DNA from 2 places in the Mesorhizobium sp. L103C131B0 genome. Region 2 is predicted to be linked to the other one. Evidence: riboswitches for the same ligand, from Rfam matches in the RefSeq annotation. Region 2 holds a riboswitch; the other holds the start of a gene.
The links. A riboswitch is a leader RNA that binds a small molecule or an ion and turns the genes downstream of it on or off. The one in region 2 is predicted to bind cobalamin.

Region 1: linked by a shared signal. The riboswitch ahead of X730_RS139830 (DUF1636 family protein) and the one ahead of X730_RS150180 (aromatic ring-hydroxylating dioxygenase subunit alpha) in region 2 are both predicted to bind cobalamin.

What each region holds. Positions count from the first base shown of each region.
Region 1 is NZ_AYXC01000021.1:30,191-45,806, forward strand. It holds gene cobN (cobaltochelatase subunit CobN) at 1-1,506, opposite strand, end outside; gene cobW (cobalamin biosynthesis protein CobW) at 1,525-2,577, opposite strand; gene X730_RS139830 (DUF1636 family protein) at 2,580-3,005, opposite strand; cobalamin riboswitch at 3,043-3,248, opposite strand; gene X730_RS139825 (DUF6348 family protein) at 3,307-3,999, opposite strand; gene X730_RS139820 (winged helix-turn-helix domain-containing protein) at 4,029-5,252, opposite strand; gene X730_RS139815 (NADH-quinone oxidoreductase subunit A) at 5,580-5,945, shown strand; gene X730_RS139810 (NADH-quinone oxidoreductase subunit B) at 5,936-6,517, shown strand; gene X730_RS139805 (NADH-quinone oxidoreductase subunit C) at 6,522-7,127, shown strand; gene X730_RS139800 (NADH-quinone oxidoreductase subunit D) at 7,137-8,327, shown strand; gene X730_RS139795 (NADH-quinone oxidoreductase subunit E) at 8,328-9,659, shown strand; gene X730_RS139790 (hypothetical protein) at 9,659-9,862, shown strand; gene nuoF (NADH-quinone oxidoreductase subunit NuoF) at 9,866-11,170, shown strand; gene X730_RS139780 (NADH-ubiquinone dehydrogenase subunit) at 11,245-11,937, shown strand; gene X730_RS139775 (pentapeptide repeat-containing protein) at 11,949-12,230, shown strand; gene nuoG (NADH-quinone oxidoreductase subunit NuoG) at 12,230-14,311, shown strand; gene nuoH (NADH-quinone oxidoreductase subunit NuoH) at 14,314-15,357, shown strand; gene nuoI (NADH-quinone oxidoreductase subunit NuoI) at 15,357-15,616, shown strand, end outside.
Region 2 is NZ_AYXC01000007.1:6,175-21,790, reverse strand. It holds partial or broken gene X730_RS150130 (PDZ domain-containing protein) at 15-245, shown strand; gene X730_RS150135 (sulfite oxidase-like oxidoreductase) at 376-987, shown strand; gene X730_RS150140 (FAD-binding oxidoreductase) at 984-1,724, shown strand; gene X730_RS150145 (nucleotidyltransferase family protein) at 1,770-3,239, opposite strand; gene X730_RS150150 (glycosyltransferase family A protein) at 3,239-3,931, opposite strand; gene X730_RS150155 (glycosyltransferase) at 3,916-4,668, opposite strand; gene X730_RS150160 (glycosyltransferase family A protein) at 4,702-5,445, opposite strand; gene X730_RS150165 (hypothetical protein) at 5,442-6,491, opposite strand; gene X730_RS150170 (PqqD family protein) at 6,644-7,066, opposite strand; gene X730_RS150175 (hybrid-cluster NAD(P)-dependent oxidoreductase) at 7,228-8,328, opposite strand; gene X730_RS150180 (aromatic ring-hydroxylating dioxygenase subunit alpha) at 8,366-9,613, opposite strand; cobalamin riboswitch at 9,730-9,932, opposite strand; gene X730_RS150185 (DUF680 domain-containing protein) at 10,432-10,638, shown strand; gene X730_RS150190 (DUF680 domain-containing protein) at 10,704-10,907, shown strand; gene X730_RS150195 (DUF680 domain-containing protein) at 10,979-11,212, shown strand; gene ugpC (sn-glycerol-3-phosphate ABC transporter ATP-binding protein UgpC) at 11,285-12,397, opposite strand; gene X730_RS150205 (alpha-glucosidase family protein) at 12,464-14,128, opposite strand; gene X730_RS150210 (carbohydrate ABC transporter permease) at 14,134-15,288, opposite strand; gene X730_RS150215 (sugar ABC transporter permease) at 15,290-15,616, opposite strand, start outside.

The DNA.
Region 1 (15,616 bases), on a different contig from region 2:
CAACGCGTCCAGCAGCGCACGCGGCGTTTCTGGAATCCCGTCAACGCGATAGCCCTGCTCCTTCAGGTCATGCAGCATGGCCAGCACGCTGGACGGCACATCCAGGCCCACTGCATAGCCAGTGCGGCCGGGCGCGCTCGGATAGTCCGGAATGAGGATCGCCAACTTACGCGTCGCGCGGGGCGTCTGCTGCAACCGTGTGAACGCCGCTAGCCTGTCCGCCACTTGCGCCACGCGATCCGGTTCCGGGCGGTTGGCGAAGGCGCGGTGGCCGAGCGCCGGGTCGGTCTCGCTCTCGCCCTTGAAGGAAATCGCGCCGGCGAGGATGCGGCCGTCGAGTTCGGGCAGCACGACATGCATGGCGAGGTCGGCGGGCGCCAGGCCGCGCTGGTTGTTGTCCCAGACGTCGCGGCGGGTGGTGGCCACGATGACCTGGAAGACAGGCACGCCGGCGCGGTCGAACAAGGTTTCGACGCCCGGTTCGGCGCCGGATGCGAAGGCGGTTGCGGTGATGATGGCGGCGGGGTTGAGCGCGGCCAGAGCAGTTTCGACGAAGGCCAGGGAGGTCGGGTCTTTGAGGCTGGAGACGAAGATCGGGACCGGTCTCATGCCGCGCTGGCGGAGTGCAGCAAAGAGGGCATCGATTGGCGCGACATCGGCGGCCAGCAGCATCGAGCGGTAGAAGAGGATGGGGATGATGGGAGAGTTGATGTTGTCTGCGCCGAGTTCCCGCCCACCCCCCTCTGTCCTGCCGGACATCTCCCCCGCAAGGGGGGAGATTGATCTGTCGTCAACGGTTTCGCCAATCTTAGATGACCCAGACAGCTTCCTGTTCAACGGGGCCGAAGAGGAGCCGGCTGTGGTGACGGCTGATCTCCCCCCTTGAGGGGGAGATGTCCGGCAGGACAGAGGGGGGTGTGACGGAACGCCGACATCGGCAAATTCGACCACGCCGCAGCCAGGCTCATAAAACCCGGCTTTCGGCACGCTGACCGGCTCAGCCGCCGCCGCATCCTGCCCAGCCAACCCCGCCAGCCGCTGCATCAGCGCTGCCATATTCTCCGGCCCGCCCTCGCGGAAATAGCCCAGCAGGCCGTCCAGCTCCTCGCGCGGCAGCGTAGAGGCTTCGATCAGCCTGAGATCCTCGTCGTGGCTCTCGCCCGGCAGCAGCGCCAGCTTGATGCCGTTCGCACGGGCAGTCGCGGCAAGCTGGTCGCAGCCATAGCGCCACCAGTCGTAGCCGCCGAGGATGCGCACCAAAATCACCTTGGCGTGGCGGGCGACGCTGTCGATCCAGAGGTCCACGGACATGGGATGGCGCAGGTCGCGCAGCGCCGCCAGCCGCATCGACGGCAGGCGGACGGCATCGGCCTTCCAGGCCGCCGCGAGGCCGGCGAGGTCGCTGTCGGTGAAGGACAGCGCCACGATATCCGCCGGCGTCTGCCGGAGATCAACTGGCTCGGCGAGATCGTCGAGCGAGGCGGAGGTCGTGGCGAGTATATGCATCGCGGCTCGTGCCTGAGATCAACCGGCGAGTATACGCTCGATCGCCGGACGGTTCAGCCCCTTCAGGCCAATGACGACGAGACGCGAGCGGCGATCGTCCTCGGCCGTCCAGGCGCGGTCATAGTAATGGTTGACGCGTGGGCCGACGGCCTGCAGCAAAAGCCGCATCGGCTTGCCGCCGACATCGACGAAGCCTTTTACACGCAACACGTTTTCCTGTTCGGCGGCGGTGGCGACGCGCTTGGCCAGGTCGTCGGGATTGGCGATCGAGGGGATGTCGACGATGAAGGTGTCGAAATCGTCATGCTCATGATCGAAAGCGCCGTCGTGATGCGACTTGCGGTTCTCGATGTCGTCTTCGACGGCGAGACCGAGGCCAAGCAGCACCGACGGGTCGACCTTGCCATGCGCAGTCGGCACGATTTTTACCCCGCGAGCGGAATGCTCATTGATGATGGCGTTGGCGCGGGCCGAACCGGCTGAATCCATCAAATCGCTTTTCGACAGGATGATCAGGTCGGCGCAGGCGATCTGGTCCTCGAAGACTTCTTCGACCGGATCGTCGTGGTCGAGCGTTTCGTCCTGAGCGCGCTGTGCCTGCAACGCGTCCATGTCGTTGGCGACGCGGCCTTCGGCCAGCGCCGGGCCGTCGACCACGGCGATGACGCCATCGACGGTCACCCGGCTCTTCACGCTTGGCCACTGGAACGCCTGGACCAGCGGCTTGGGCAGAGCGAGGCCCGAGGTCTCGATCAGGATGTGGTCGACCCTCGGTGTCAGCGCGAGGATCTTGTCGAGGGCGGGCACGAAATCGTCGGCGACTGTACAGCAGATGCAGCCATTGGCCAGTTCGACGATGTTTTCCTCGGGGCAGGTGTCGATGCCGCAGCCTTTCAGGATTTCCCCGTCGATGCCGATGTCGCCGAACTCGTTGACGATGATGGCGATGCGCTTGCCGCCGGCATTTTCCAGGAGATGGCGGACCAGCGTCGTCTTGCCGGCGCCGAGGAAGCCTGTAACGACAGTGCAGGGAACACGGGAGAGGTTGGCGGCCGGGTTTGAAGCGTTCATCGTCAGTCCTTCAGCATGTCGAGGGGTGGGATGCGGGCAACGAGGCCGCGCTTGAGGCTATCGGGCCGGCCGCGCCACGGGATGAGGCCGTCGGCCGAAGTCGCGAAGAGCTTTGCGCCGGTAACGAGGTCGGCGCCGCTGGTTGCGGTCAGATCGCCGAAAACATAGCTCCAGCAGCCATCGCGCAGGATCGCGGCGCTGAGGCGGCGCTTGCAATTGCCGAGACATTCGGCGGTGCGGACCCGGATATCGCCGGCAGCGGCGCGGCGTGTGTCCTCAGCCAGCAATTCGCCGGCGCGCGGATGGGCGTCGGAACCGGTCTCATCGCGGCAGGAGGCGCAGACGATGACGGTCACGCCGGTCAGGGCGTCGTTGTCCCCGGACGCAATGTCCGCTGTGCCAGCCGAAAAACTGCTGTTCTGGTCCAAAAACCGTGCTCCTTGCCCGGAAACCCGCCAGGCGATCGGATACTTTGTCTCAGACGGCAGGTCTCCTGGCTCGCGGGTCGTCGCCTTGGTTAGCCGCCTTCCCGGTGTTACCCAGTGGCTTTCGGCCTTGGCTCGTCGCTTACAGTTGCGGGGACAGCCGCGGATTTGGGACCGAAATCCCGCACCGCATTCCCTCTTGGCCCTTGCCGTTGCGGGCAGGGGACCGTCTGCAGCGGATTTAGGCTTTTGCGGGCGGCGGTGTCAACGCACGGCTACGACATGGCGATGTCGGCAGGGGCTGTCATGTCCCGGCTTCCGGCAGTGCCAGGATGACCTGTCGGATAGCTTGATAGCCATCGCTATAGTCCCAGTCATGACCGACAGCCAGATTCTGTCCCTCATGCCAAACCGCGTTGTCCAGAAGGACTTCGGCACTAATCAGCGTGCCCTTCAAGCCTGCCAGAAAGGTCCGGACAAAATGGCTTCCGGGGGGTACCGAAGCTGTGAACAGCTTTTCCAGCTTGGCATAGAATGCTGGATAGCCTGGTGTCAGCGAGCATAGCTCGGTTGTGGCCTGGGAAATGACCGGGCCGCTATAGATTTTCCAGCGGGCATCTTTTCGCCAGATCTTCCAACTGGCGCTGCTTCGCTGCCAAAGCTCTATTTCGGCCTGCATGTTCTCGCAGACGTGATCGGCCAGTCCCTCAATGGCCACATGGAAAACACCACGGAGAAACTTTTCAAACGCCTGGTTCAGTTCCTGTTCGCGCGTGTCGCCGAAGCCAGCAAAGGATTCAATGACCGGCTGAACATCAAGCAGCGGAGAAAAAATGTAGATTTCCAGGACCAGCCGGTCAGAACTCGTCTCGAACACCTCAGCCTCAAACCGAAGCTGCTTCGATTGGAGCATGACGTCCCTATCTCTGCGGACTGCATCTATTCCATGCGCAATGAGGGCGCCATGGATCATGTCGAGCACTTTGTCCGATGCCATTGCACAACCTACGAGGCTTATTGAGGCGTCTATGACAGACGCTGCAAGGGTTGGCCATCTCTCTCGCTAGCCAATGCCGGCCCCAGATTGCCGGCCGGCGTCACTTCGATGCGCTCAAGGCCAAGCCAGCCCTGCATCTCCTTTAGTTCCTCGAAAAGCTGTGCGGTGGTCTCAGGCGGTGCGCCTGCTTCGGCATAGGCGGCGTGGACGCGTAAGACACTCGCAGGCCGGTCGGCCTTGAGATCGACGCGGGCGACGATCCGGTCGCGGAGCAGGAAGGGCAGCACGTAGTAGCCATATTGGCGCTTTTCGGCCGGCGTGTAGATCTCGATGCGGTAGTGGAAATCGAACAGGCGCTCGGTGCGCGAGCGCTCGAAGACCACCGGATCGAAGGGCGCCAGTAGCGCGCGGGCCTCGATCTTTCGCGGCAGACGGGCGTCCTTATAGAGGTAAGCCGGCTTGTCCCAGCCTTCGACGTTTACCGGCAGCAACTCGCCCATCTCAACCAGTTCCTCCAACCGGCCCTTCATGTCGGCTGGCGACAAGCGGAAATAATCGCGCAGGTCACCCGACGTCGCGATGCCGTGGGCGCGGGCGGAAATGCGCAGCAATTCGCGGTGCGCGTCCTCGGCCGCCGGCACCGGCAGATCGAGGATCGCCTGCGGCAGCACGCGCTCGGGCAGGTCGTAGAAACGCTCGAAGCCACGGCGGTGCGCCGTGGTGATGCGTCCGGCCCAGAACAGCCATTCGAAGGCGTGCTTGGCGTGGCTCCAGCCCCACCAGCCGCCCGAACCTTTCTGGCCTTCCAGTGCCGAAGCGGCGATCGGGCCGCGCTCGGCGACCGCGCGGTAGATCTCTTCGATATAGGCGGCGTGCTCGCGGCCCCATTTGGCGAGGCCGAGATACATTTCGTCGCCGCTTTCAGCGCGCTGCATGCGCCAGCGCATCAGCGGGTAGGTCTCGACCGGCAGGAACGAGGCCTCATGCGCCCAGTATTCGAACACCGTGCGTTTGCGGGTGATGGCCGCATTGTCGAGCAAAGCCAGCGGGTAGGGGCCAAGGCGCGAATAGAGCGGCATATAGTGGGCGCGCACCACGGCGCTGACGGAATCGATCTGCAGCAGGCCGGTGCGCGACAGCACGCGGGCGAGGTGGCGGCGATCGGGCGTGCCGACCGGGCGGGGATCGAGAAATCCTTGCGCGGCGAGCGCGATGCGCCTGGCCGCGGGGAGTGAGATTTTGTCCTTCGTCAAAGTGTCTTGCCTCGAACCATTTTCCCGACTTTAGCCGGCGATTCCGGTCATGCTAGCAGGCAAATGGCGGGAGATGTGTCAGGAGACAAAAGTGGAGTGAAAGATGAAGGAAATCAAACAGGAGGAGATCGGACCAGTTTTTCCCGGCCTGCCGTCCAGCACTGTCTTTTGAACAAGGTTTGACTTGCTTCGCTGAAAGCCCTGCGCTAACCCTCGCCGCGTTGCAGCAAAGGCACCTAAAACGGTTCAGCGGTTAAACTGTCGCGCTTCCGCATTAGGGTTGGTTGCTGTAATCAAAGTGGATTGGCCGCCAACGGAAAGCCGAGCATGAACGTACTCCTCAGTTCATACCTGCCCATCGTCCTCTTCATCGCCGTGGCCGCAGTTGTAGGCCTGGCGCTTATCATCGCGCCGTTCCTGGTGGCTTATCGCAATCCCGATCCGGAGAAGCTTTCCGCCTACGAGTGCGGGTTCAACTCGTTCGACGATGCCCGGATGAAATTCGACATCCGCTTCTACCTGGTGTCGATCCTGTTCATCATCTTCGATCTGGAAGTGGCCTTCCTGTTTCCGTGGGCGGTGTCGTTCTCGAAGATCGGCATGCTCGGTTTCTGGTCGATGATGGTGTTTTTGGCGGTGCTGACCATCGGCTTTGCCTATGAATGGAAAAAAGGAGCGCTGGAATGGGATTGAACGACAGTTCCGGAACGCTCGTCGCGCCGAAGCCCAAAGGCCTGATCGACCCCAATACCGGACGTCCGGTCGGTTCCGACGATCCGTTCTTCCTCGAGATCAACAATGAACTGGCCGACAAGGGTTTTCTGGTCACCTCGACCGAGGCGCTGATCACCTGGGCACGCAGCGGCTCGCTGATGTTCATGACCTTCGGTCTCGCCTGCTGTGCCGTCGAGATGATCCACACCTCGATGCCGCGCTATGATTCTGAAAGGTTTGGCGTGGCTCCTCGCGCGTCGCCGCGCCAGTCCGACATCATGATCGTGGCGGGAACGCTGACCAACAAGATGGCCCCGGCTTTGCGCAAGGTCTACGACCAGATGCCGGAGCCGCGCTACGTCATCTCGATGGGCTCCTGCGCCAATGGCGGCGGCTATTATCACTATTCCTATTCGGTGGTGCGCGGCTGCGACCGCATCGTGCCGGTCGACATCTATGTGCCCGGCTGCCCGCCAAGCGCCGAAGCGCTGCTCTACGGCATTCTTCTCCTGCAGAAGAAGATCCGCCGCACCGGCACGATCGAACGGTAGACCCATGGCCGCATCCCTGAGCGAACTGTCGACCTATCTCGGCGAAAAGCTGCCGGGCCGCGTCACCGATGCAGTGCTTGCCTATGGCGAACTGACGATCTCGGTTGCTACAGACAATCTGATCGAGGTGACAAGCTTCCTGCGTGACGATTCGGGCTGCCAGTTCATTTCGATCATCGATATCTGCGGCGCCGACTACCCGTCGCGCGTCAAGCGTTTCGATGTCGTCTATCATCTGCTGTCGCCGAAGCAGAATTTGCGCATCCGCATCAAGGTGCAGGCCGACGAAGAGACGCTGGTGCCGTCGCTCACCGCTGTCTATCCCGGCGCCGACTGGTATGAGCGCGAAGCCTACGATCTCTATGGCGTGCTGTTCTCCGGCCATCCGGACCTGCGCCGCATCCTCACGGATTACGGCTTCGAGGGCCATCCCCTGCGCAAGGACTTCCCGCTGACAGGTTTCGTCGAGGTGCGCTACGACGACGAAGCCAAGCGCGTGATCTACGAGCCGGTGGAATTGAAGCAGGAATTCCGCAATTTCGATTTTCTTTCGCCATGGGAAGGGACGGATTACGTCCTGCCTGGGGACGAAAAAGCCAAGACGAATTGAGGCGCCAGAATGGCTGAAACCTCCGTCCGCAACTTCAACATCAACTTCGGACCGCAGCACCCTGCGGCGCACGGTGTTTTGCGTCTTGTGCTGGAGCTCGACGGCGAAGTGGTCGATCGCGTCGATCCGCATATCGGCCTGCTCCATCGCGGCACCGAAAAGCTGATCGAGCACAAGACCTACCTGCAGGCCGTGCCCTATCTCGACCGGCTCGATTATTGCGCGCCGATGAACCAGGAGCATGCCTTCGCGCTCGCCACCGAGCGGTTGCTCGGCATCGAGGTGCCGAAGCGCGGCCAGCTGATCCGCGTGCTCTATTCCGAGCTCAGCCGCATCATGTCGCACATCCTCAATGTGACGACGCAGGCGCTGGATATCGGCGCGCTGACGCCGCCGCTGTGGGGTTTCGTCGAACGCGAAAAGCTGATGGTGTTCTATGAACGAGCCTCGGGTTCGCGCATGCACGCGGCCTATTTCCGTCCGGGCGGTGTGCACCAGGATCTGCCGGCGAAGCTGGTCGAGGACATCGGCAAGTGGATCGACCCGTTCCTGAAGTCGCTCGACGACCTCGACAAGCTGCTTACCGGCAACCGCATCTTCAAGCAGCGCAATGTCGATATCGGTATCGTGTCGCTGGCCGACGCCTGGGCCTGGGGCTTTTCCGGCGTCATGGTGCGCGGCTCGGGTGCGGCCTGGGATTTGCGCAAGTCGCAGCCTTATGAATGCTATTCCGAGATGGATTTCGACATCCCGATCGGCAAGAACGGCGACTGCTACGACCGCTACCTCGTGCGCATGGAAGAAATGCGCCAGTCGGCCAAGATCATGCGTCAGTGCGTCGACCTTCTGCTAGGCAAGGAGAGCACCGGGCCGGTGTCGAACCTCGACGGCAAGGTGGTGCCGCCCAAGCGCCAGGCGATGAAGCGCTCGATGGAAGCGCTGATCCATCATTTCAAACTCTATACTGAGGGTTACCGCGTGCCGGCCGGCGAGGTCTATGCCGCAGTCGAGGCGCCGAAGGGCGAGTTCGGCGTCTATCTCGTCTCCGACGGCACCAACAAGCCCTACCGCTGCAAGCTGCGCGCGCCCGGCTTCGCGCATCTGCAAGCCATGGATTTCCTCTGCCGTGGCCACATGCTGGCCGACGTCACTGCCGTCCTGGGTTCCCTCGACATCGTGTTTGGTGAGGTCGATCGCTAAATGTCAGTCCGCCGTCTCGCAGAAGCAAGCGTCCAGCCAGCCTCCTTCGCCTTCAACCGGGCGAATGCGGCGGTTGCGAAGCAATGGATCAAGAAATATCCGAAGGGCCGCGAGCAGTCGGCGATCATTCCCTTGCTGATGATTGCGCAGGAGCAGGAAGGCTGGGTCACCAAGGCGGCGATCGAGACGATTTCGGACATGCTCGGCATGCCGCGCATTCGCGGCCTCGAAGTCGCGACCTTCTACACGCAGTACCAGCTCAATCCGGTCGGCACGCGCGCACATATCCAGGTCTGCGGCACCACGCCCTGCATGCTGCGCGGCTCGGAAGCGCTGATGGATGTGTGCCGCTCGAAAATCCATCACGACCAATTCCACACCAACGACAAGGGCACACTGTCGTGGGAGGAAGTCGAATGCCTCGGCGCCTGCGTCAACGCGCCGATGGTGATGGTCTTCAAGGATACGTTCGAGGATCTCACCCCCGAGCGGCTGGCCGAAATCATCGATCTTTACGATGCGGGCAAGGGCGCCTCGGTTCCCACGGGACCGCAAAACGGCAGAACCGGCTCGGAGCCGGCGCCTGGCCTGACGACGCTGAAGAGCGAAAAGGCGATCCTCAAAGCAACGCGCGACAAGGAAGCCAGGGCGGCGAGCAAGGCTGCCCACGCGGCGCCCGACGCAATCATTGCGGCGCCTGTTCCGGCTCCTGCCGCTCCTGCAGCGGCCGCCCCGGTCGCGCCATCCAACGCCGGCAAACCGAAAACCGATGCGCCGGAAACCAGCTCGGCGTTGAAGTCGCCCTCCAGGGCCAAGGTTGCACCGGCGGCGGAAAAAGCGGCGAGCGTCCCGGCGCCCCTGCATTCGGCCGCCAACGCCAACACCGCGGCGCCTGAAGTCGAGAAGGTCGCCAAGCAGCGTAATGGCCCGAAGACCACCTCCACGCCGGCAGCTGCCTTCATCGCTCCGGAATTCAAGGCGCCAGCGGCCAACGCCCCGGTGGCCCCGACCGTCAAGGCGCCGACAGCCAGACCCGCAAAGCCGTCGCTCGAGGACAAGAACCGTCCGGCCGGAATCGACAGGCCGGCTGCGGTCGACGATCTCAAGCTGATCTCGGGCATTGGCCCGAAGATCGAGGGCATCCTTCATTCGCTTGGCATCTTCACCTTCACACAGGTCGCATCCTGGAATAAGGCCGAGCGCGACTGGGTGGATGGATATCTCGCTTTCCAGGGCCGCATCGAGCGCGACGACTGGGGCAAGCAGGCCAAGGCGCTCGCCAAGGGCGGCGTCGCCGAATACATCCGCGTCTTCGGCAAGGAGCCACGTTGATGGCTGAAGCGCAAAGCACCGGATCTTTGCTGTCGCTGCGCAGCATTGTCATCGGCGTTGTCTGCATCGCTGCTGCCAACATCCTTCTGGAGGGGCTTCGGCGCCTCGTCGAATTGCCGTTTTCGGATACCCTGGAATCGATGGCCGCGACCGGCATAGGCGTGCTGGTGTGGGTCTCGATCGTCTTGCGGGGAAAGAGGTAAGTCATGCTGGCTGACAAAGACCGCATCTTCAACAACATCTACGGGCTCTTCGACAAGTCACTGGCCGGCGCGATGGCGCGCGGCGCCTGGGACAACACGCCCGGCATCATCGCCAAGGGGCGAGAGTGGATCGTCAATGAGATGAAGGCGTCCGGCCTGCGCGGCCGTGGCGGCGCCGGCTTCCCGACCGGGCTGAAATGGTCGTTCATGCCCAAGCAGAGCGATGGAAGGCCGAGTTATCTCGTTGTCAACGCCGACGAGTCCGAGCCCGGCACGTGCAAGGACCGCGATATCCTGCGCAACGATCCGCACACCCTGGTCGAGGGCTCGTTCATCGCCGGCTTCGCCATGGGCGCGGTCGCCGCCTACATCTATGTGCGCGGCGAGTTCATCCGTGAGCGCGAGGCGCTGCAGCGCGCCATCGACGAGGCCTACGAGGCCAGGCTGATCGGCAAGAACAACACGTCCGGATACGATTTCGACATCTACATGCATCACGGCGCCGGCGCCTATATATGTGGCGAGGAAACAGCACTTCTCGAAAGCCTCGAAGGCAAGAAGGGCCAGCCCCGGCTGAAGCCGCCATTCCCAGCCAATGTCGGCTTGTACGGTTGTCCGACTACCGTGAACAATGTCGAGTCAATCGCGGTCGCGCCGACCATTTTGCGCCGTGGCGCCGCCTGGTTCTCGTCCTTCGGCCGCCCCAACAATGTCGGCACCAAGCTGTTTTGCATCTCGGGCCATGTCAACAATCCGTGCACCGTCGAAGAGGCGATGTCGATCCCGTTCCGCGAGCTGATCGAGACGCATTGCGGTGGCATTCGCGGCGGCTGGGACAATCTCCTCGCGGTCATTCCGGGCGGCGCTTCGGTGCCGCTGGTGCCGGCCGAGCAGATCATCGATGCGCCGATGGATTTCGATGCTTTGCGCGACCTGAAATCCGGCCTCGGCACGGCGGCTGTCATCGTCATGGACAAATCGACCGATATCGTGAAGGCGATCGCCAGGCTTTCCTATTTCTACAAGCATGAGAGCTGCGGCCAGTGCACGCCATGCCGCGAAGGCACCGGCTGGATGTGGCGGGTGATGGAGCGGCTGGTGCGCGGCGAGGCGCAGAAGCGCGAGATCGACATGCTGCTCGACGTCACCAAACAGGTGGAGGGTCATACGATCTGCGCGCTGGGCGATGCCGCGGCATGGCCGATCCAGGGCCTGATGCGGCATTTCCGCGGCGAGGTGGAGCGGCGCATCGACGAGTTTTCGCGCAACGCGCACCGGGCCGAACCGGTGATGGTGGCGGCTGAGTAGATTTGAAATACGGGCGCAAGCCCGGGACTGACACAGCGGGGCGGGGCAAGCGAAGAAACGACCAGGAGATGTCTATGGCGCAGTATTCGAACCCTTTGATGCCCAATTTGGACCAGCTTGAAAAGATGAACCAGGATTTGACCAGGATGATGCCGAAGGAGATGGCCAGCGCCGTCAACCTTCTCGCGCATCCTGTCGCTGGTGCCGCCGCGATGTCGGCGCTGGGCTTCGGCCTTGCCAACCATGCATTTGGCGTGTGGCTCGGCGCCTTGTCGGGTGCTGCCGAGGCATCGCAGCGGATTTTCCAGCCGATCATCGACGATTTCGAGCAGCGCACCCAAGAGTTCTCCGAGACCGCGCCGGCCACCAAGGCGCGCGCGGCGACCAGAACCCTGATCGCCGAGGCGCAGAGTTTTGCCCAGGATGTGACCGATATTGCCGCTCGCACCGTCGATGCCGAGCCGGAGAAGACCGATGCCGTCGCCGAAGGCGCGACGATCGGATTGATGCCGGAGGATTTCAGACAGCCCAAGGCCATGGCGCGTCCGGCCAAGCCGTCGGATCTCAAGGCGATCACCGGCGTTGGGCCGAAGCTGGAAAAGGTGCTGAACGGCCTCGGCATCTGGACCTTTGCCCAGATCGCGGCGTGGACGCCGGAAGAGATCGCCTGGGTCGAGGACTACCTGTCGCTCACCGGCCGCATCGGCCGCGACGAGTGGACCCGCCAGGCCGCGGCGCTGACGCTGGCTGCCAAGGCGAAGAAGTAGGGGTGGCAGGCATGGAGATCCACGACAGGAGCGATGTTCTCGATGTGCGCAATGCCATCGTCAGCAACTCCAGATTTGACGATGTGAACTTGTCGAACACGCAGTTTCACAACGTCGACCTGTCGGCGGCCGTGGTGGACGACGCGAACCTCTCGAACGCGTTTTTCAGCAATGTGAATATGAGCAATCTGAAGATAGAAAACGCTGAAGTCGCCGGCATGATGATCAATGGCATCAGGCTGAGCGATCTGTTTCAGGCATATGAGACGGCGCAGACCGCCGGGGGCAATTGATGGCAAAGCTCAAGGTCGACGGGAAAGAGATCACTGTACCCGACCACTACACGCTGCTGCAGGCGGCCGAGGACGCCGGCGCGGAAGTGCCGCGCTTCTGCTTCCATGAGCGGCTGTCGATCGCCGGCAATTGCCGCATGTGCCTGATCGAGGTGAAGGGCGGGCCGCCCAAACCGCAGGCCTCCTGCGCCATGAATGTGCGCGACCTGCGTCCGGGTCCGAATGGTGAGGCGCCTGAAATCTTCACCAACACGCCGATGGTCAAGAAGGCCCGCGAAGGGGTGATGGAATTCCTCTTGATCAACCATCCGCTGGATTGCCCGATCTGCGACCAGGGCGGCGAATGCGACCTGCAGGACCAGGCGATGGCCTTCGGCGTCGATTCCTCGCGCTATCACGAGAACAAGCGCGCGGTCGAAGACAAGTATATCGGCCCATTGGTCAAGACGGTTATGAACCGCTGCATCCACTGCACGCGCTGCGTCCGCTTCACCACGGAAGTTGCAGGCATTTCCGAGCTTGGCCTGATCGGCCGCGGCGAGGATGCCGAGATTACCACCTATCTCGAAAGCGCCATGACCTCGGAGCTGCAGGGCAATGTCATCGACCTTTGCCCGGTCGGCGCGCTGACGTCGAAGCCTTTCGCCTTCCAGGCACGGCCGTGGGAGCTGACCAAGACCGAATCCATCGACGTCATGGACGCCGTCGGCTCGGCAATCCGCGTCGACAGCCGCGGCCGGGAGGTGATGCGCATCCTGCCGCGCGTCAATGAAGCGGTGAACGAGGAGTGGATTTCCGACAAGACCCGCTTCATCTGGGACGGATTGCGAACGCAGCGCCTCGACCGCCCCTATGTCCGCAAGGACGGAAAGCTGGCGCCGGCCAGCTGGGCCGAAGCGTTCGTTGCGATCAGGGATGCGGTGTCGAATGCCGCGCCCGAGAAAATCGGCGCGATTTCGGGCGATCTTGCCGCCGTCGAGGAAATCTACGCACTGAAGCAGCTTATGGCTGCGTTGGGCTCAAGGAACACCGATTGCCGCCAGGACGGCGCCGCACTCGATCCGGCGCTCGGCCGCGCCAGCTACATCTTCAACCCGACCATCGAGGGCATCGAGCAGGCCGACGCGGTGCTGATCATCGGCGCCAATCCGCGCTTCGAGGCCTCGGTGCTCAATGCCCGCATCCGCAAGCGCTGGCGGATCGGCAATCTGCCGGTCGGCGTCATCGGCGAGGTCGGCGACACGCGTTACGACTACGAACAGCTCGGCGCCGGTCCGGAGTCCTTGAAAGATCTGGCCGACGGCAATGGCAAGTTCTTCCAGGTGCTGAAGAAGGCGACGCATCCTCTGATCATCGTCGGCCAGGGCGCGCTGTCGCGTGCCGACGGCGCGGCGGTGCTCGGCCAGGCGGCGAAACTCGCCACGGCCGTCAACGCTGCGCGCGCCGACTGGAACGGCTTTGCCGTGCTGCACACTGCGGCCGCGCGCGTCGGCGGTCTCGATGTCGGCTTCGTGCCTGGCAAGGGCGGCAAGAACGTTGCCGGCATGCTGGGGGAGAGCGAGGTTCTGTTCCTGCTCGGCGCCGACGAGGTCGACATGTCCAAGACCGGCGGCGCCTTCGTCGTCTATGTCGGCACGCATGGCGACGCCGGTGCGCACCGCGCCAATGTCATCCTGCCGGGAGCCGCCTACACCGAAAAGTCCGGCACCTATGTCAACACCGAGGGACGCGTGCAGCAGACCAACCGCGCGGGCTTCGCGCCGGGCGACGCGCGCGAAGACTGGGCGATCCTGAGGGCATTGTCCGATGTGCTGGGCAAGAAACTACCCTTCGATTCGCTGCAGCAGTTGCGCGCCAAACTTTATGGCGAATACCCGCATCTCGCCCGCATCGATCATGTCGAAGCCGGCAATGCCGATGACGTCGCTAGGGTGGCGAAGCTCGGCGGGCGGCTGAACAAGGGCACTTTCACCTCGCCGGTCACGGATTTCTATCTGACCAACCCGATCGCGCGGGCCTCCGCCGTCATGGCGGAATGCTCGGCGATGGCGAAAAACGGCTTCAGGCAGGCGGCAGAGTAGACATGGACACCTTCTTCTCCTTCTACGTGCTGCCGACGCTGATCATCCTTTTAAAGTCGGTCGTGCTGATCGTCGTTTTGCTGATCGGGGTTGCCTACCTGCTTTACGCCGACCGCAAGATCTGGGCGGCGGTGCAATTGCGCCGCGGCCCGAACGTCGTCGGCCCGTGGGGCACGCTGCAGGCTTTCGCCGATCTGCTGAAATTCGTCTTCAAGGAACCGGTCATTCCGTCCGGCGCCAACAAGGGCGTGTTCCTGCTGGCGCCGCTGGTGTCGGCCGTGCTGGCAATCTCGGCCTGGGCGGTCATTCCCGTCAATGCGGGCTGGGGGATCGCCAACGTCAATGTCGGCATCCTCTACGTCTTCGCCATCTCCTCGCTCGAGGTCTATGGCGTGATCATGGGCGGCTGGGCGTCCAACTCGAAATACCCGTTCCTCGGCGCGCTGCGCTCGGCGGCGCAGATGGTGTCCTACGAAGTCTCGATCGGCTTCGTCATCGTCACCGTGCTGCTCTGCGTCGGCTCGCTCAACCTGTCGGACATCGTGCTGTCGCAGCAGGATGGGCTGGGCACCAAGCTTGGCCTGCCCAACAGCTTCCTCGACTGGCACTGGCTGGCGCTGTTCCCGATGTTCGTCATTTTCTTCATCTCGGCGCTGGCCGAGACCAACCGCCCGCCCTTCGACCTGGTGGAAGCCGAGTCGGAACTCGTCGCCGGCCATATGGTCGAATACTCCTCGACGCCGTTCCTGTTGTTCTTCCTCGGCGAATACGTCGCCGTGGTGATGATGTGCGCGCTGGCCACCATCCTGTTCCTCGGCGGCTGGCTGCCGCCCTTCGACTTCGCCCCCTTCACCTGGGTGCCCGGCGTGATCTGGTTCGTGCTCAAGATCTGCCTGATGTTCTTCATGTTCTCGATGGTGAAGGCCTTCGTGCCGCGCTACCGCTACGACCAGCTGATGCGGCTGGGCTGGAAAGTGTTCCTGCCGATCTCCCTGTTCATGGTCGTTGCCACCGCGGCCTTCCTCAAAATCACGGGGTTTGCGTGATGTCCGCTTTTGGCCAGGCCGCAAAATCGCTGCTGCTGCAGGATTTCGTCAGCGCCTTCTTCCTGTCGATGCGCCAGTTCTTCGCGCCGAAGGAAACGATCAACTATCCGCACGAGAAAGGGCCGACCAGCCCGCGCTTCCGTGGCGAGCACGCGCTGCGCCGCTATCCCAATGGCGAGGAACGCTGCATCGCCTGCAAATTGTGCGAAGCGATCTGTCCGGCGCAGGCGATCACCATCGAGGCCGGCCCGCGCCGCAA
Region 2 (15,616 bases):
GACATTGTGATCGGAACCAGCGTGGCGCCGTGGTCGAGCGCGTCAATCCGGACAAGGCAGCCGCCAATGCGGGCCTGCAGCCGGGCGACGTCATCGTCGCCGTCGACCAGTCGCCGGTGCGGAATGCGCGGCAAGCCAACCAGGCGATCGCCGAGGCCGGCAGATCGGGCCGGAAGTCGGTGCTGCTTTTGATCGATCGCGGCGACGCGCAAATCTTCGTCGCCGTATCCTTCGCCGCCGGTTGAGACATCATGGCAGGCTCGCCGGACCACCGACAGGCCTGCCGCACGGCCGCCGAAATTCCTGTTGCCCGCCGCGACATCTTCGAGAACATTACGGCAGGCCGGCAATGGCCTGCTAAAAACGGACAGTCAAATGGTCACTCGCGGTTTTTCCTCCGGTCGAAAGCCTCCGACGGAGACCGATGCGCGCATTCCGCCCGGTCAGTATCTCGAACAGGGCTTTCCGGTGCTGTCGGCGGGGCCGACGCCGCGCGTGCGCACCGAGGACTGGTCGTTCACGCTCAAGCACGGGCCACGCCCGATCAAGAAGTGGAACTGGGCCGAGTTCAACGCGCTGCCCTTGACCAAGATGACGCGCGACATCCATTGCGTTACCGCCTGGACCAAGTTCGATACCGCCTGGCAAGGCGTGCTGGTCGACGACATCCTTGCCGATGCCGGTATCGAAGCGCCGACCGGCTTCCTGCTGGCGCATGGCTATGACGGCTACACCACCAACGTGCCGGCCAAGGATCTCACCGCGGGGAAGGCGATGGTGGCGCTCCTTTATGAAGGCAAGCCGATCACTGCCGACCATGGCGGCCCGGCGCGGCTCCTGGTGCCGCATCTCTATTTCTGGAAATCGGCCAAATGGCTGAACGGGCTGCAGTTCACCGAGCGCGACGAGCCGGGCTTCTGGGAATTGCGCGGCTATCACATCTATGGCGACCCGTGGCGCGAGCAGCGCTATAGCGGCGATCCATGAGCGAAGCGCCGCAATCTCCCTGGCAGACGGCGAAAATCACCCGGATCGAAAAGCGGACGCCACGCGTCACCAGTTTCTTCTTCGCGCTATCACGGCCATTCGCCTATCGCGCCGGACAGCATGTCGATGTCAGGCTGACTGCGCCTGACGGCTACCAAGCGCGCCGCTCCTATTCCATCGCCTCGGCGCCGGAGAGCGGCGCCACGATCGAGCTGGCGATCGAGAAGCTCGACGACGGTGAAGTCTCGCCCTTCTTCCACGACATCGCCGCGGTCGGTGACGAGATCGAACTGCGCGGGCCGCTCGGCGGCCATTTCGTCTGGTCCGATGGGGATGGCGGGCCGCTGCTTCTGGTCGGCGGCGGCTCCGGCGTCGTGCCGCTGATGGCGATGGTGCGTCACCGGACCTTGCGCAAATCGGCGGTGCCGGTGGCGCTGATGTTTTCGGTGCGGGTCTGGGACGAGGTGATCTTCCGCGACGAGCTGATCGGTCTCGGTGACCGCCGCGACGGGTTCGAGCTGGTGCTTACGCTGACGCGCGAGGCGGCACGGCGCCCGTCCGACTATTCGAGGCGCATCGACACGGCAATGGTCATGCAGGCGCTCACGCGGCTGCCGCGGCCGCCGGCGCTCGCCTTCGTCTGCGGGTCGAACACCTTCGTCTCGGCGGCTGCCCGGGCGCTGATCGACGCCGGCATACCAGCGGAAATCATCCGCACCGAGCGCTATGGCGTCTGAGAGGGCCACAGTGGTTCACCGTTTCATGGAGACAGCGAACCGCTCTCAGGCGGGTGAAAACCTTGCCGACAGCAATTGGAACGGCAGCGCGCCATAGGCGGCGACTTCGGCCTCATTGTCCCAGTTGCGGAACTGGCGCGATGGCCGTGCCTCGATCACCAGAGGCCGGCCGGTGTCGTCCACCGTTACCTTGCCGCGAAAGCGCAGCACACGTCCGCCGCCGGCGCGGCTGATCACCATGGAACGCAAGCGGGCGACGTGACCGCCGCCGGCATTGATTTCCATCTCGATGCGGCGGCGGACTGGCGGAACGACGATCCTGACGGTGACGTCCAGCATCATCGCTCCAGTCCTGTCCGGACGGGGCAGGGCCTGAGAAAGCGCGAACGGTTCCGGTGTCGCTCTTGCCTTGCGCAATGTCGGCCTGCCGCGCCAGACGGCAGCAGGCGTCGGATGCTGCAGTCGGCCCTTCTTGCGTTTGAGGCGCAACTGCTTGGCAAAGCCGCGCGACAGCCAAACCAGGCCGCCGAAATCGGTGCGCGGCTTGGCCTGCAGCAGCGAGGACCAGCGCGACAGGCCGGCGCGGTCGGCCAACTCAATCGTCTTTGCAAGTTCGGCCTCCGGCACCGCAATGCCGATCTCCAGGCAGAGATAGGAGAGCGCCACCGCCGCGGCGACGGCGAGGCCCCGCTTGGCGACGATGTCGGCGAACACGCCCCAGTCGACTGCGCCACTCTCGATGGCGACCGCACAGTCGACCAGCCAGTCGCTGTGGGCGTGGGCATCGAGGCCGCCATGTGCGATGGCAAGCGCCATGCGGTCGGCCGGAGAGGGAACAAGCACGCGGACTCCATTGAAATCGGCTGACAGCGCCCGCTGCCAGATCGCCAGATCATCTTCCGCGCTTTGCTGCGACCCGTCATAAGCGAGCTGGTGCAGGTCGATGTCGCCGAAACTGCCCTTGAAGAAATTCATCGAACGCAAGGACGCCAGCCTGGTGCGCAGATATTGCGGGCTGACGCCGGTGGCGATCTGCCAGTTGCGTTCGCTAAGCACATCGAAGGCGGCAATCATGTCCTGCGGGCGCACCAGCATGTCGATGTCATGCGCCACCCGGCCGCGCTGCGCCGAGGCGTTGACGGCGATGCGGCTGGCGCCTTTGATAAGCATCACCGCGCAGCCGGCGTCGATCATGGCCTGTAGCGCCGGCTCGGCCTCGCGCGCAGCCAGTCGCGATTTGGTCCACAGCATCTTTTGCAGGCCGACAAGACGTGGATAGGCCGGATGCCCAGCGAGCTTGCGGCCGAACCTATCGGAGATCGCGGCCAGCAGCCGATGCTCTCGGAAGGCAACATGGTCGATGTCGTTCTCGTCGAGCCAGCGCGCCGCGTAACGCCCTGCCGCTTCTTCATCGGGCAGCAATGCGGCCTTCAGCAGCTGGTCGAGTCCGCCAGTTGGCCATGACCAACCATAGTCCGGAAACCGACGGCCGATACGGCGCATGGCATTGGCCATCAGTCGGCGCTCGCCTTTTTCGCTGCTCGCCTTTGCATGGCCAGCCTTACGACTTCGAGATAACCGCGATCGCGCACGGGGTCGCGTCCATAGGACATGCTGTCGGGCCGGATGCGGCGCAAGGTCAGGACATCGTCGAGCATGGCAAGCGCAAAGCCCGCCTCGCGGACACGGGCGATCCAGTCGACCATGTCGCCGCGACCGCCTTGCGGGTCGATGATCGGACCGACGGCCTCGGCTACCTCCCGGCGGATCATCATCGTCGTGCGCGACCAGCCCGCCACGGCCACGTCCTGTTGCACATCGGGCTTGTCATCGCGAAACGTCCGCCAGTGGGCAAAGACTCCTGCCGTCGCGGGAAACCGCTCGAAATGCTCCAGCTGCCTTTCGATCTTGGTCGGCAGCCACAGATCGTCCGCATCGAGCGTGGCGACGAAGGGCGTCGCCAGCGCGGCGATGCCCCTGGTGGTGGCGCTGCCTGGTCCGGCATTGTCCTGGCGCAACACCTGCACCGGCATGCCCAGCGCATTGACCACCGCGACCGTATCGTCGGTCGAGCCGTCATCGACGACGATTATGGCGTCGGGCTGGACCGTCTGGGCCGCGACCGATCGCAGCGTCTCGGCGATGGTGGCGGTCGCGTTGAAGGCCGGAATGACGACGCCGTAGCTGGCCATCACAGGAAACGCCAATTCGCAAGTTCCTTGAAATCGAAGATGCCGTCGACAGGGTGCAAGGAGCGGTCGGCCTCGCGCCGTTTCATCGACTTGTAGACGGCGCGCATGAATTCGCGAAAAGGAACATCGGCCTGCCTGGTCATGTTGCCGGGATGGCGCCGGTAATAGAGCGCAACAGTGTCGGGCATCGTGAATTTCGGCCCGCTTTCGAAAGTGCGCAGCAGATAGTCGGTGTCCTCGGCCTGGTGGAAATCCTCGTCGAAGCTGCCGATGCGTTCGACCAACCGCCGGACGAAGATAGCGGGCGACAGGTGAATGCCGCGAACCGTCACCGAGTGGCTGTCGGCTGTCGGCTCCAGCGTATCGTCATCTATGTCGTCGACCAGCGTCATGCGCGAATAGGTGAGCTCGAGGGTGGGGTCTGCGTCGAAACAGGTCAGATCGGCCTTGAAGCGGCCCGGCGGGGAAATGTCGTCGGAATCGAGAAACGATACCAGCCCGGTCTGCGGCAGCAATTGCCGCAAGCCCGCGTTGCGTGCCCGCGTCACCCCGGCATTCTGCTGCTGGAAAAGGCGAATGCACGGCGCCTCCGCGATCAGCGAGCGCACGACCGCCACCGAACTGTCGGTCGAACCGTCATCGATAACGATGATGTCGAGATCGGCGGCATCGCGCTGCCTCAGCAGCGAGCGCAGCGCCGAGCCGACATGGCGTTCGCGGTTGTAGACCGGCATGATCACGCTCAGCTTCACGCACGCATTCCAGGCTGTGATCTATTCATTCTTTCACCACTCTGCCGGGCGCTTGATCTCGAAAAGCCCCTCGACCGGGCGCCGCGACGGATCGGCCTTGCGCCGCCGCAAGGATTTCTGAATTACACGTAGGTATTCGCGCACCGCCACATCCCTTTGCTTGGTCAAATTGCCGGGGTGGCGCCGGTAGTATACCGCGACGGTGTCGGGAAAAATGTGCTTTGGGCTGGTTTCGAAAATGCGCAGCAGATAGTCGGCGTCTTCGCCCTGCCGGAACTCCTCGTCGAAAGCACCTGTACGGTCGATGAGTGCCCTGCGGAATATCCCGGCGCTAAGGCTGACGCCGCGCACGGTGGGACCTGCGCCGCCCCGTGCCGGCTGCAGGGCTTCGTCGTCCATGAGATCGACGCGCGTCATCAGCGAGTAGGTCAGCTCGAGCGCAGGGTCGGCCGCGAACAGGGGTAGGCCAGCCTTGAATCGTCCAGCCGGCGAGACGTCGTCCGAATCCAGGAACGACACCAGTTCGGTTTGCGGCAGCAACTGCCTCAGCCCTGTGTTGCGCGCGTTGGCCACGCCCTGGTTTGCCTGCTGGAACAGGCGGATGCACGACGCTTCCCGCATGATGGCGCGGACTGCTTCAACGGAGCTGTCCGTCGAGCCATCGTCGACAACGATGATATCGAGATCGGCATCGTCGCGTTGCCTGAGCAGGGACCGCAACGTCGAAACGACATAGATCTCCCGATTGCAGACCGGCACGATGACGCTCAACTTCATGCGGAGCCCCGAAGGACGAAATCCGCAATCGTGCCGGCGATCTCGCGCGGCTCCGTCCCCAGCGACAGCCGGTAGCATGGCAGATCGCGGGTAAGCTCGCTGAAAAAGCGAAAGCCCGCTTCCCGCTCGCCCGGCATCTGCACGATTCCTGACGGCGCCAGGGCGATCATGGCATCCTTGCGCGATATGGGCATGACCGAGCTTCTCGCACCTCCCCTGATATGGGGCACTATCAAAGCAATAATGTCCAGACTTGCAGGAGTTGGTCGAGGCGCGATCTCGTTGATGTGAAAGGCATGCTTGCCTTGCCAGTTCAGCGGTTGGTACGACTTTAGCCGCTCCTCCAGCTTCAGCCGCCTGAAGCCCTCCGGATCCTGCTTGAGCGTGGCAAACAGCGGATAGGCCGTCACCCCCCCGGTCCGGTCGATCAGCACATAGTCGTCGCCGACGCTATCGAGCCCATTGAGCAGGCCGGCGACGACCGTTCCCGATTTTCCGGCTCCCCCGGAGCCCGCCAGCAACACGCCCTTGCCATCGATGCCCAGCGTGCCGGCATGGGTAAGCCGCATGCCGCGCGCCGCATATTCCCAATGCAGGAAGGCGCGCAGCGGCGCCGCCTGTTCCCATGGCGGAAAGGCCTCGGCCGCCATCATCAGCTGCGCCCCGACATGGCGTTGCGGATCATGGAACTGCCAGAAATCGAGGTCATGATAGTAGCTGCCGCGCAATCCGGCCTCTTCCAGCCGGTTGGCAAAGGCATGATGGTTGTAATCGCCTCGGCTCCAGGTGGCCGGGGCGAGGACGCCATCGATGCCCGGGTGGGCGACGAAAATGCGGCAGCCGTCAGATGCAGACGGATTTTCCGGGGCCGGTATGAAGGCATGGCTCATGGCTTCCGCCAGCGTGCCATGGTCGAGGTGGACACTCAGCTCCAGTCCCGGCAACCGCACGCTGGCGGTAACGGGATAGAAGGCGGCGGCGCTTTCCGCGGCCGCCAGCACATGGCGGGCATAATCCGGCAGGGTTTGCAGCGTGATCAAAGGCATGTGTTGGTTGTTCAGCGTCCAGAATTGCGCCGGGTCGCCTGATGCATGTCGCTCGGGGTGGCCCCGGTTTTGAGACGACGACATGCATAAAATCAAAGATCTAAACCGCGTCGCCTGAGTCCGTTCAAACGCGACGCGCTTTAGGGAAACGATTATGCCTGTTTCACCGCCGGCCAGCCGAGAGGTTCCTCAACCTCATGGATCGGGTCGACAATGATGAGATCGGCAAGGTCGTCATGGACATCGACCTTGAGCGGCTCATTGCTGGCAGCAAGCGCAGCCGACAGCTCGCCCGAAAGCGGTTGTGCCGGTGTTTCGGCTGGCGCAAGCAACCCGAAATCGAGCAGTCGGGCAACGAAGCTTTCGAGGTCGGCCAGGCTTGTTTTTGCGGCGCCCGCGGCAGCTCCGACCAGTGCTTCAGTGGCGACGCCGGACGACAAAGCCTGCCAGACCCGGCTGCCGGAATCGGAAAAGCCGAAATACTTGCCGCTCGAAAGATCGAGAACGACGGCTTCGCCATCGAATGATTCGAAAACGATGTCCTTGCTTGCGACCGCGTAGACCCGCTGTTGCATCGCTCTGTCCCCCGTCCCATGCGCCCTGAAGGGATGCGCCGGCTTCACGGTCTGCCCAGCCCTTCCTAAGTGCGTCTAAATCACTCGGCCTATGCTTGGCAAGACAAAGACCCGCGAACACAACGCCTGCGTCGGCGACCGTTGCGGCGAAGTCGACCGGCTCAAGCCTCGATTTCGAGCGCCGACAACGGTTTCGAGCAGCAGGCAAGGATGAAACCGTCATCGATCTCGTGGTCGAGGATGCCGCCATTGTGGCTCATCTCGACTTCGCCGGAGACCTTCTTCACCTTGCAGGTGCCGCACAGGCCGAACTCGCAGGCGGCGGGAATCCGCACGCCCGAGCTGCGCGCGGTCTGCAGCACGGTCTGGCCGGCGACGCAGCCGGCGTCGACCTCCGAAAGCGAGAAGCGGATCGGCGTCACGGCTTCGACAGGTGCAGCGATGCCGTCCTCGACCGGGGAGGCAAACGGCGCCGGAATTTCCTCCACCACAGGCGCGGCAAAGCTCTCCTGATGGTATTTCGTCATGTCGAAGCCGGCGGCATCCAGCATGCCGCGCACGGCGCGCATGAACGGATCGGGGCCGCAGCAGAAGATTTCGCGCTCGCGGAAATCCGGAGCCAGCAAGGGCAGCCGGATCGCATCGATGCGGCCCATATGGCCGTACCAGCCTTCGCGGCTGGAACGTTCCTCGATCATGAAGCCGAGCGACAAGCCGGGCATATGGCCGCCGAGCAGTTCGAGTTCCTTGCGGAAGATGATCTCTTCGGCACGCCGCGCGCAGTTGACGAAACCGACATCGGTCCATGGCGCGCAGTCGTTCAGCCAGCGCAGCATCGACATCATCGGCGTCACGCCGGAGCCAGCCGAAATGAACAGGTATTTGGCCGCCGGGTGGCTGTGCAACGAGAAGTCGCCCGCCGGTCCATAGGCCTTGACATGCGAGCCGGGTGCCAGATGGTCGAACATCCAGCGCGTGCCGATGCTGCCGGCCTGCGCCTTGATCGTCACCGCGATCGAAAAGGGCCGCGATGGCGATGACGACAGCGTGTAGGTGCGCATCAGCGGCCCGTCCGGTGTCGGCAGTTCCAGCGTCAAGAACTGGCCCGGCTTGTAGCGGAACCAGGTCTGGTTGTCGGAGCGGAAGGTGAAGGTCTTGACGTCAGGCGCCTCGTCGCTGACGCCGATCACTTCCAGCGCCTGCAGCCTATCGTTCCACGGCGCCATCTGGTCAAGATGGCGATAGAGCCCAAGATCCGTCATCGCATTCATCCTCTGGTCCCTCTTCGCCTGCTCCAGCTCACGCGACGCTGCGCAGCGCCGGCCGGCCGCCTTCGGCAAGGCGCGGGCCGATGAAGGCCGCGTACCATTCGACGAACTGGATCACGCCGCCCTCGTGCAGCTCCGAATAGGGGCCGGGCTCATAGGCCGGAGACAGGATGCCAAAGGCGTTTTCCTCGACGATGCGGCGGTCCTGGTCGTTGGTCTCGGTCCAGACATGGGTGAGCTCCTCAAGGTTGTAGTCGACCCCCTCGACCGCATCCTTGTGCACCAGCCACTTGGTCGTCACCGCGGTTTCGGTGGCGCTGATCGGCAGCACCCGGAAGGTGACCGCATGGTCGATCAGTATGTGGTTCCAGGTCGTCGGATAGTGGTAGTGCATCAAGGTGCCGATGCGGTCGGCGGCAACAGTGTCGGACAGGTTCTTCGTCACCGCGCGCTTTCCGGACATCGTGTAGCTGACGGCATCGCGCAGCAGCGGCGCGCGGGTGGCGCGGTATTGCCCGGCCGGATCGATGCGGAACTTGCTCGGCAGGCCCGCCGCCTCGCATTTCGCCCAGTGCGCCAGCATCTCCGGATCGCTGTCGGCGCCCTGCACGCCGGTCACCGTCGGCGCTTCGGGGAATGTCTTGCACAGCTCTGGATGATTGCCGGCGCAGTGATAGCATTCGCGGTTGTTTTCCCAGACCAGCTTCCAGTTGCCCTTCTCGATGATGGTGCTCTCGAAGGCGACCTTGGCTTCATTCAGCCGGTGCGGCTTGAGGTAGGGCTCTATCATGGCGCGCATCGGGGCAAAGTCGGCAGGTTCTTTTGCCAGGCAGATGAAGATGTAGCCGCCGACGCTCTCGCAGGCGACGGGCTTCAGGCCGAACTGGCTCTTGTCGAAACCGTCGGCCATCTGGCGGGCAAACAGCAGCCGGCCGTCAAGCTCGTAGGTCCACTGGTGATAGGGGCAGACAAGCTTTGCCGCCATGCCCTTCTCAGTGTTGCAGACACGGCTGCCGCGATGGCGGCAGGAATTGTGAAAGGCGTTGATGTTGCCCTTCTGGTCGCGGACCAGCACCACCGGATAATCGCCGATCTGCACGGTGATATAGCTGCCGGGCTTCGGCAGTTCGCAATCATGGCCGATGAACAGCCAGTCGCGATACCAGATAAGCTCCATGTCGAGCTTGAAATAGTCCGGGTCGGTGTAGAAGGGCTGTTCCAGCGAAAAGCCTTGCTTGCGGCCGTTCAGGAGCCTCAGCATGTCGTTGCGCGTATCCATAGTTCTGTCCTCGTGGTTTAAGGACTGAACTTGGTGGTGATGGAGGAAGGATCGGACGCAGGCCGGCGCGGCGCCGGACATGCGCTATCCACCTCTTGACCGCCCACCGCGATCAGTCGAGTCTATGCATCTCGGGCTGGTTTCCGGGCTCTGGAGTTGTCCTTGCGGACCATCGCGACACCTTCCCAGGCTGCTGCCCAGTGGTCTCCCGTTGCGACTTCAACTCCACCACCGTTGCGGGGGCAGCGCCGGATTCTGACCGGCTTCCCAATTCTCCGCTGCGTCGTCACGAAGCGGCACCTGAGATGCGATCATCTAATCACGGCAGCGATCGCGACGTCGGCATGAAAGCGACATCATATCCATGCGGCGCGACACGCGCGGCATGCGCCCCGCCGACCACCGAAGGGCTGAGATCCTGTCTTGCGGCGCTATCATCGCCGTTTCGAATCGCTGCGGATCCAGTTCCGATCGGGGGCAAAAAGGGCTCAACGGTATCGAAAAGTTACTATTAGCAATCTCTAATCGAACCGAACGGTTCGTTTCTGTTGACAATGCGTGCAGGACGGTGTGAACGACGGCCCGGAAACCGACACCGGAGCGAACCACTCGGTTCGACTTAAGCAAGTGAAAACAATGCGATAAATGACCATAGAGGAACTTCCTGGCACAATTTCAAGGTGCAGGACCGTGGTCCACACGGAACAACTTCGTGATTGGAAACCAGCCTATGGCTTTCCCACATCGGGGCTGTCCGAACGACGCGAATTCCTCCCAAGACACGCGGCTAGACGGACAGACAAACTGGAGTCCTAAAAATGAAAAAGATCATCCTCACTGCCGCAGCCGTTTTGGCGATCACCGGCAGCGCCTTCGCCGGTAGCGACAATTACGGTTCCAATGGTGCGAACCAGCCAGCCGTCTCGGTCGACAGCTCGTATACGGCTTCCATTCAGAAGCCGGCGCAGGCTGACAAGCAGCCTGTCGTTCAGGGCGCCGACCGCGACCTCTACGGCAATCGCTGATCCCGACCAAAGAAGGGCGGCTAACCCGTCGCTCTCGGGATCCCAAAAAATTCAGGAGTATTGAAATGAAAAAGATCATCCTTGCTGCCGCCGCCGTTTTGGCCATCTCCGGCAGCGCTTTCGCCGGCAGCGACAACTACGGTTCGAACGGCGCCAACCAGCCTGCGATTACGTCGACCGATAGTGGCCATACGGCTTCGGTTGAGAAGTCGGCTCCAGCCGAGCAGGCGCCTGCCCACGGTGCCGACCGTAACCTTTTCGGCCGCTAAAAGCCGGTTTCCAGCACGTGGCGGGCTTATCCGCTGCAGCTGGCGGCATCAGAAAAATTCAGGAGACTAAAATGAAGAAGATCATTCTTGCCACCGCAGCCGTTCTGGCTGTTTCGAGCGCTGCCTTTGCCGGCAGCGACAATTATGGCTCCAATGGCGCCAACCAGCCGGCCGCTGCCGTCGACACCACCCGCACTTCGTCGACCGGCACCAACTCGGCGGTCTACAAGCTGCTGAACTCGTCGAACGACCAACAGAAGTTCGTTCCTCAGAGCAGCGACAGGGATCGGTTCGGCAACAACTAACAGCCGAAGCTTAAAAAAGAGCGGCGGGCCTGGCCCGCCGCTCTTTTTTTATGCCTGTACGACGCAGCTATCTCAAGCCGCCTTCACTTCCACCGGCTTGAGCGAGAAGGAGTGCCCATCGGCGTCGAAGATGTGCAGGTCCCCGGCATCCGCGGTCAGTCGCAGCTTTGCCCCGCGCTTGACCTCGACATTGCCGGGCAGCTTGGTCACCAACGGCAGGTCAGCGCGGCCGATATCGACATAGACAAGCTGCACCTCGCCGAGTTGCTCGACATAGTCCACCACGCCCTCGAAAAGATATTCCGCGCCGGTGGCGGCCGACAGATCCTCCGGCCGCACGCCGAAGCTGACTGCCGCACCCTTTGCTGACGCCGGCGTTGCAATCGGCACCGTTGCCTTGCGGCCGCCGACATGGCTGACGATTGTCGGGTTGCCCGTCCTGTCGATTGTCGCCGGCAGGATGTTCATGGCCGGCGAGCCGATGAACTGGGCAACGAACAGATTGCCGGGCCTCTTGTAGAGGTCCATCGGCGTGCCGACCTGCTCGATATGGCCATCCTTCAGCACGACGATGCGGTCGGCGAGCGTCATCGCTTCGACCTGATCGTGGGTGACGTAGATCATGGTCGTGGCAGGCATCGATTCCTTGAGCTTGGCGATCTCGATGCGGGTCGCGACGCGCAGCGCCGCGTCGAGATTCGACAGCGGCTCGTCGAACAGGAACACTTTCGGATTGCGCACGATGGCGCGACCGATGGCGACACGCTGGCGCTGGCCGCCCGACATCGCCTTGGGCAGGCGGTCGAGATATTTGGTCAGCTGCAGGATTTCGGCGGCCTGCCGCACCCGCTTGTCGATCTCGGCCTTGCTTTCCTTGCCGATCTTCATCGAGAAGGCCATGTTGTCGTAGACGGTCATGTGCGGATAGAGCGCATAGGACTGGAACACCATGGCGATGCCGCGCTTGGAAGGCGGCACGTCGTTCACCACCTCGCCGGCGATCTTCAGCTCGCCGGAGGTGATCTCCTCAAGCCCGGCGATGGACCGCAGCAAGGTCGACTTGCCGCAACCCGACGGGCCGACGAAGACGATGAACTCGCCCGACTTTATGTCGAGGTCGATGCCGTGGAGAATGTGCAGATTGCCGTATGATTTCTTCACCTGTCTCAGCGTGACATCGGCCATAATTTCCTCCCAGTGATTTCCCTAGAGAACCTGGATTTCCTCAAAAAATCCAGTTTCGTCAAAAACTCAGTCGATGCGCCCGAACCAGGCGCCGTAGCCGCCGAGGCGGATGGAACCTGTGCCGGATTGTCCCGAAAAACCGTGCCCGGCCAATGGCAGCAGCTCCTGACCACCGAGATCGACCTCGGCCGGCTTGCTGGCCAGATTGAAGACGCAGACGATCTGCTCATTGCCCTCACGGCGGGTGAAGGCGACGGTGTCGCCCTCGCTTTCGATGAACTCGATGTCGCCTTTGGCCAGGGCCGGATGCTGGCGGCGGAAACCGAGAAAGCGCCGGTAGTGCTCGAGCAGCGAGGCCGCGTCGCCCTGCTGAACATTGACCGCTTGCGACAAGTGCTTGCCCGGCACCGGCAGCCAGGGCTTGGCCGTCGAAAAGCCGGCATTGCTGGCGGTTGCATCCCACACCATCGGCGTGCGGCAGCCGTCGCGGCCCTTGAATTCGGGCCAGAAGCGAATGCCGTAGGGGTCCTGCAGATCCTCGAACTGCAACTCGGCTTCGCCCAGCCCAAGCTCCTCTCCCTGATAGAGGCAGACCGAACCGCGCAGCGACATCAGCAGCGCCGAGATAACCTTCAGATAGGCGGCCGGGTCGGCCTCGTCGGCGGCCCAGCGCGAGGCCGGACGCATCACGTCGTGGTTGGAAAAGGCCCAGCACGACCAGCCGTCGCTGGCGACCTTGCCGAAGGCTTCCAGCACCTGGCGCACCTTGGCGGCGCTGATCTTTTCCGGCGCCAGGAAATCGAAGGAATAGCACATGTGGACGCGTTTGCCGCCGGCGGTGTAGGCGGCGACCACTTCCAGCCCACGCTGCGAATCGCCGACTTCGCCGACCGCGGCGGCCGCCGGATATTCGTCGAGCAGCGCCCGGAACCGTTCGAGGAAGGCAAGGTTTTCCGGCCGGCTCTTGTCGTAGATATGGTCCTGGTAGTTGTAGGGATTGACCGCAGGTGCTGTCTGGTCGTTGCGCTCTTCGGGCGGCAGCGGCGGATTGTTCTCCAGCCCCTGGCTGTGGAAGTAGAAATTGATGGTGTCGAGGCGGAAGCCGTCGACGCCGCGCTCCAGCCAGAAGCGGGTGACGTCGAGCAGCGCGTCCTGGACTTCCAGATTGTGGAAGTTGAGGTCCGGCTGCTCGGACAGGAAATTATGCAGATAATATTGCTGGCGGCTGGTGTCCCACTGCCAGGCCGAGCCGCCGAAGATCGACAGCCAGTTGTTGGGCGGCGTGCCGTCCGGCCTGGCGTCGGCCCAGACATACCAGTCGGCCTTGGGATTGCTACGGCTGGCGCGGCTCTCCTTGAACCATGGATGGTTGTCGGCGGTGTGCGACAGCACCTCGTCGATCATCACCTTGAGGCCGAGGTGATGGGCTTCCGCAACCAGCGCGTCGAAATCGGCGAGCGTCCCGAACATCGGGTCGACGTCGCAATAGTCCGAGACGTCGTAGCCGAAATCCTTCATCGGCGACTTGAAGAAGGGCGAAATCCAGATGGCGTCGACGCCGAGCGAGGCGATGTAGGGCAGCCTGCGGATGATGCCCTTGAGGTCGCCGATGCCGTCGCCATTGGAGTCCTGATAGGAGCGCGGATAGATCTGGTAGATCACCGCGCCCCGCCACCAGTCGCGATCGACGGCGAGATCGGGCTTCGAGGTCGCCTTCAAAGCGGCTTGCATAAGTCTCAACCTCCTTTGACCGAGCCGGCCAGCAGCCCGCGGACGAAATAGCGCTGCAGCGAGAAGAACACGATCAGCGGCACGATAATGGTGACGAAGGCCGATGTCGTCAGGATTTCCCAGTCGCCGCCGCGCGAGCCGAGCAGCGCGTTGAGCTTCGCGGTCAGCACGATCTGGTCCCCTTCGGTACCGAGGAAAACCATTGCCACCAACAAATCGTTCCACACCCACAGGAACTGGAAGATTGCAAAGGACGCCAGCACCGGGAAGGACAGCGGCAGCACGATCTTGACGAAGATTTCGAAATCGCTGGCGCCATCTATGCGCGCCGATTCCATGATCTCGCGCGGCAGGCCGGCAATATAGCTGCGCAGGAGATAGATGGCGAAGGGCAGGCCGAAGCCGGTATGCGCCAGCCAGATGCCGAGATAGGTTTTCGACGGCACACCGAAGAAGATGCCGACGCCGTTGTAGATCTTCAAAAGCGGGATCAAGGACATCTGCAGCGGCACGACCAGCAGGCCGATGATTGTGGCGATCAGCAAGGCGCGGCCGGGAAAACGCATCCACGCCAATGCATAGGCGGCGAAGGCGGCGATCAGGATCGGGATGACCGTCGCCGGGATGGTGACGGTCAGCGAGTTTATGAACGAGCGGCCGATGCCCTCCGAAAACAGCACGGTCTTGTAATTGTCGGTGGTGAATTTCGGTGGCGCCGACGAGGCGTAATAGACGCGCTGGCCACGGTCGCCTTCGAAAGCCTTGGGCGAACTCATGACGAACGTTCCGTCGGCATTGAGCTGCAAGGTCACGCCGTCGCCGAGATCGGCAGTGGTGCCGGCCGGATATTGCGTCGGTGCCGCCGACTTGACGCCGAAGGCGCTGATGTTGCGCGCAGCACCGTCGCCGAAGATATTGCCGGCAAGCACGAACTTGCCGTCCTTCTCGACCTGCGCCGAGGCCGGCGGCAGGCGGCCGGCTTCAGTCTGGCTGGAGCTGGAGAACGAGTTCCACCAGCCCGAGGCGATGATCTGGTCCTTGTCGCGCAGCGACGAGACCAGGATGCCGAGCGTCGGCACGGTCCAGACGGCGACGAAGACAAGCACGGCGATGTGGACGCCGAAGCGGCTGGCAAAGGACTTTCCGGTCGCGACGGCCATCTCAATGTCCTCCCGTCTCTTTGTTCGCCTGGCGGATGTTCCAGACCATGATCGGGATGACCGCGATCATGATGATGATGGCGATGGTGGCGCCGCGGCCGAAATCGCCGCCGCCGCGGAACATCCAATCGAACATCAGATTGGCCAGCACCTGGCTGTTCCATTGGCCGTTGGTCATGGTCAGCACGATGTCGAACACTTTCAGCACCAGGATGGTGATCGTCGTCCAGACCACGGCGATGGTGCCCCAGATCTGCGGCACCATGATCTTCCAGAAGATCTGGAACGGATTGGCGCCGTCGATGACCGCGGCTTCAAGCGTCTCTTC